Regions from separate parts of the Rothia sp. CCM 9417 genome, predicted to be linked through region 2. Evidence: predicted binding sites of a transcription regulator. Region 2 holds the regulator's gene; the other holds the start of a gene.
The links. Region 2 encodes HrcA, which represses chaperone genes, less so after heat shock. Its sites were predicted from a motif close to TTNGCACTCGNNNNNNNCGAGTGCNAA; they were not measured.
Positions count from the first base shown of each region.

Region 1: the regulator HrcA is predicted to act here: its motif matches at 1,091-1,117, upstream of groL (chaperonin GroEL).

Region 1 covers NZ_JBLXXT010000001.1:365,774-367,976, reverse strand. The annotation lists gene groL (chaperonin GroEL) at 1-924, opposite strand, end outside; gene ACN082_RS01655 (LytR C-terminal domain-containing protein) at 1,225-2,109, opposite strand; gene ACN082_RS01650 (DUF3263 domain-containing protein) at 2,177-2,203, opposite strand, start outside.
Region 2 covers NZ_JBLXXT010000002.1:260,242-262,444, forward strand. The annotation lists gene ACN082_RS04660 (DUF3097 family protein) at 1-269, opposite strand, end outside; gene hrcA (heat-inducible transcriptional repressor HrcA) at 419-1,411, shown strand; gene dnaJ (molecular chaperone DnaJ) at 1,469-2,203, shown strand, end outside.

The sequences.
Region 1 (2,203 bases), on a different contig from region 2:
ATCAAGTGACAGGCCAACCTCTTCGGTAATAACCTGTCCACCGGTCAGAATAGCGATGTCAGCCAGCTGAGCCTTCCGGCGGTCGCCAAAGCCAGGAGCCTTAACGGCAACAGACTTGATGGAGCCGCGCATCTTGTTCAGAACCAGCAGGGCCAGGGCTTCGCCCTCAACATCCTCGGCAACAATCAGCAGGGGCTTACCGGCCTGCATGACCTTCTCCAAGACGGGAACCAGGTCCTTGACGTTGGAGATCTTGGAGCTAACGATCAGGATGTAGGGGTCCTCAAGGACAGCTTCCTGACGGTCAGCATCGGTAACGAAGTAGCCGGAGAGGAAGCCCTTATCAAAGCGCATACCCTCGGTCAGTTCAAGGGTCAGGCCGAAAGTATTGGACTCTTCAACTGTGATAACGCCTTCCTTGCCGACCTTCTCCATAGCCTGGGCAATGAGCTTACCGATTTCGGGGTCACCAGCGGAGATAGATGCGGTTGCGGCGATTTCCTCTTCGGTCTCAACTTCCTTGGCAGAAGCGAGCAGTTCAGCGGTAACAGCTTCTACAGCCTTTTCGATACCGCGCTTGAGGGAGAGGGGATCAGCGCCAGCGGCAACATTGCGCAGGCCTTCGCGGACGAGAGCCTGAGCTAGAACGGTTGCGGTGGTGGTACCGTCACCGGCAATGTCGTCAGTCTTCTTTGCGACCTCCTTGACCAGCTCAGCGCCAATCTTCTCGTAGGGGTCTTCAAGTTCGATTTCCTTGGCGATGGAAACACCATCGTTGGTGATGGTGGGGGCGCCCCAGGCCTTCTCCAAGACAACGTTACGACCGCGGGGGCCGAGAGTTACCTTTACTGCGTCTGCGAGGGTGTTGAGGCCCTTTTCAAGACCGCGGCGTGCTTCTTCATCAAAAGCAATCAGCTTTGCCATATGGCTTTCGCTCCTTCTGGAACATTAGGTGTGAGCGCGATTAGTCGGTGCCCGCGACGGACGGCGCTACCGGGGCCGCCATAGGGGCGGCACGGGGAGAACCTCACCAAGAAATCGCTCAGGTGTTTTACTCAGAGCCACCCGGGTGCAGAATCTAGCACATGATTTAGCAGTCCAAGCCTCTGAGTGCTAACTACAATCTTGGCACCTGAGCCCAGAGCGCGCAAACCTATTATTCGCTTTGAGAAGCCTTAATCGCCAACAGCGCACAAAGCTACAGCTCCCGGGCTTAGATCTTGCTTAGCCCTGTGTGTATGTTCCAGTAGCAGAATCGTAGATATAGGCACCGGCAGGATCCAGTACATAGGTGCCGGTAGCAGGGTCCAGGCTGTAGCGCTGGGTGTTCTGGGTAGCGGTTCCCGTAGTCGCTGAGGCTGGTGAGCTGGCATCAGTTCCGGAGTATTCAACGTAGGCACCGGTAGCGGGGTCCACACGGTAGAGAACCTTACCCGAGGCCAGGGCCTCTGTCTTGCTGGTGGCGGTGTAAGTCCCGTTCACCGGGTCATAGACGTAGAAGAGCTGGCTATCCTCTGTTGCTGTCGAGGTGGCAGCATCCGCGCTGGCCACCTGGGTCTGCTCTGCAAGCGCGGTGGGGTCGAAGTCTGCTCCGAGCACCACATAGACCTCACCGGTCTCGGCCTGGAAGTCTTGGTTGATGTAGGCAATACCTAAGAGGTCAGCGACTTCGTTGGCTTCTGATGAGGCCCCGGTAGCAAAGTAAACCATAGACTCGGTGGCATAGGTGCCGGTCCAGTTGGTGGTTTCAGTAATCTTGTAGTTTGCTTTTTGCAAGACACTGGCGGCGGTGCTGGCTGAGCCTTCGGGGGCGCTTGAGTTATAGACCGCTACGGTAACGCTAGCTGGGTTGGTGCTGGGGCTGGCATCGGCGGTAGCTGTTGCGGTGGCTCTTGCCGATGCGGGCGCGGTTGTGGTACCCGGGCCAGCAGTCCGGGGCGAAACCACGTACATGATGCCGCCCACCAGGAGGGCGAGAATACCGCTGATGATGACAGCCAGCAGGCCAGCCCGTGAGGTTGAGGTGTCGGTGACGCGGCCGCGGTAGGCACCCCGCCGGGAGGAGTTTTCTTCGACATCATCGAACTCGTCACGGGGGTAGGTGTTCACTGGTCGCCTCTTTCGGTGCACGGTTGCTACGGGGGTCAGCTTCTAGGGTACACTCCCCCGCCCTGTTTTAGGTGAGTCGGTTGCGTGAGAGCCG
Region 2 (2,203 bases):
TTAGCCTGTTGCGGTTCAGGAGCAACAAGGTTGACCGGTCGACCTTCAAGGAGGAAGCCGGGGCCCAAGGGGAATTGCTTGACCCGCCCATGCCGATCCTCAAGACCTACCATACGGTTACTGCCAACAGAGCGGAGCGAAACAGCTGCACCCACAAAACCGCTCACCATATCTTCGAGAACCAGCCCCGGTTTGAGCACCACGCGGGGTAATTGGGAATGTTTGTGGGCGCTCAGATCAGCTGACCCCCACGAAGCGCGATAATCCATTGAACTCCTTGAAAACACGGCCAAGTGCCTTAGCCATCAGCGTACTGAATTCTGATTCTAGTGCAGTGGTATTAGAGTTAACGGGTAACTTAGCACTCTGGTATCCCCAGTGCTAAAAACCCTTAAAGCTCACATCATCAGGAGGTGAAATGGACCATCCGCGCAGGCTTCAGGTCTTGCAGGCTATCGTCGAGGAATACGTGCATACTCGGGAGCCGGTTGGTTCAAAGACCCTCATTGAGCGGCGGCAGTTGGGGGTTTCTAGCGCCACGGTGCGCAACGACATGGCCGCTCTGGAAGAACAGGGCCTGATATCGGCACCACATGCCAGTGCGGGCAGAGTGCCCACTGACCTGGGTTACCGGCTTTTCGTTGACCAGATATCGGCTTTGCGACCGCTCTCACCCGGGGAGAAGAGAGCAATTCATACCCTGCTCGATAGCGCCGATAGCGTGGATGACATGATGAAAAGTAGCGTCCAGCTCCTTTCTTCGCTTACTCACCAGGTCGCCATGGTGCAGTATCCGACCGGCCCGACGGTTGCGCTACGGCATGTTGAGCTGGTCTCTTTATCAACTTCCACAGTCCTAGTGGTACTGATTACCGATACCGGGCAGGTCACCCAACGAACGGTAGCATGCCCGCATACAGCCGATGAACTGGTCACTATCAAGCAACAGCTTATTGAGGCCTTTTCGGGTCAGCCTCTGTCCCAGGTAGCTCAGGCGCTGGCTCCTCACCCGCGCAGCAAGCTCATGCTCAGCCTCGTCCAGGCCGTTCAGCTACTGGCAGCTCAGGGTGTATCCTCTCAGGTGCTGATAGCGGGAACAGCCTACCTGGCAGAGTCAACCGTTGATTTTCGCGGTAGTATTGCACCTGTACTCGATGCCCTTGAAGAGCAGGTGGTGCTCCTTAAGCTTTTGGCAACTATGGAACACGATGAGCGCGGTTTTGCGGTCAGCATCGGCTCAGAAAACAGGGAGAAATCGCTGGCCGAGACCTCAGTTGTTGCTAGTAGCTACGGCCCTGGAGGAAACGCACACGTTGGTGTTGTAGGGCCAACACGTATGGACTACGCCCGAACCGTCTCAAAGGTGAATGCCGTAGCCCGCTACCTGTCAAAGATTTTGGGGCAGGAGTAAAACAGCTTCTTGCCTCCACATATTTAGTAGTACCCCATGACCCTGAAAGAGAGAACTGTGAGCAGTCACTACGAAACCCTCGGTGTATCGCGCGATGCCAGCCCCGAAGAAATCAAAAAGGCCTACCGCAAGAAAGCCCGCCAGCTGCACCCCGACATTAACCCTTCTGAGGAAGCCGCTGAGGAATTTAAGCGTGTTTCGCTGGCTCACGATGTGCTCTCTGACCCTGAAAAGCGCCGGATTTATGATCAAACCGGTAACGAGAACGGCACAGCCGGCGGCTTTAACGGGGCGGGCGGCTTTGGTGGTTTCCAGGATATCTTTGAGACCTTTTTCAACGCGACTCCGCGCGGGCCGCAGAGCCGGGTTCGTCAGGGGCAGGATGCTCTTATCAACGTCAAGATTGACCTTAAAGACGCTGTCTTTGGCACCAATAAGCCCATCACCGTTGATACCGCTGTGACCTGCGACCTGTGTAAGGGCGAGGGAACCGCTGAGGGTACCCACCCCGAAACCTGTGAAACCTGCCGTGGCCAGGGCTACATGCAGCGCCAGGTCCAGTCCATCTTGGGTACTGTCGTTCAGCCTGTTGAGTGCCCCAGCTGCCGTGGCTTTGGAACCGTTATCAAGCACCCCTGCGCCGAGTGCTATGGTGAGGGTCGTGTGCGTGAACGCAAGCCCCTGACCATCAAGATTCCTGCGGGCGTAACCGATGGCGCCCGTATTCGTCTAGCGGGGCAGGGTGAAGCAGGCACCGCCGGCGGACCTAATGGTGACCTCTACGTTGAGCTT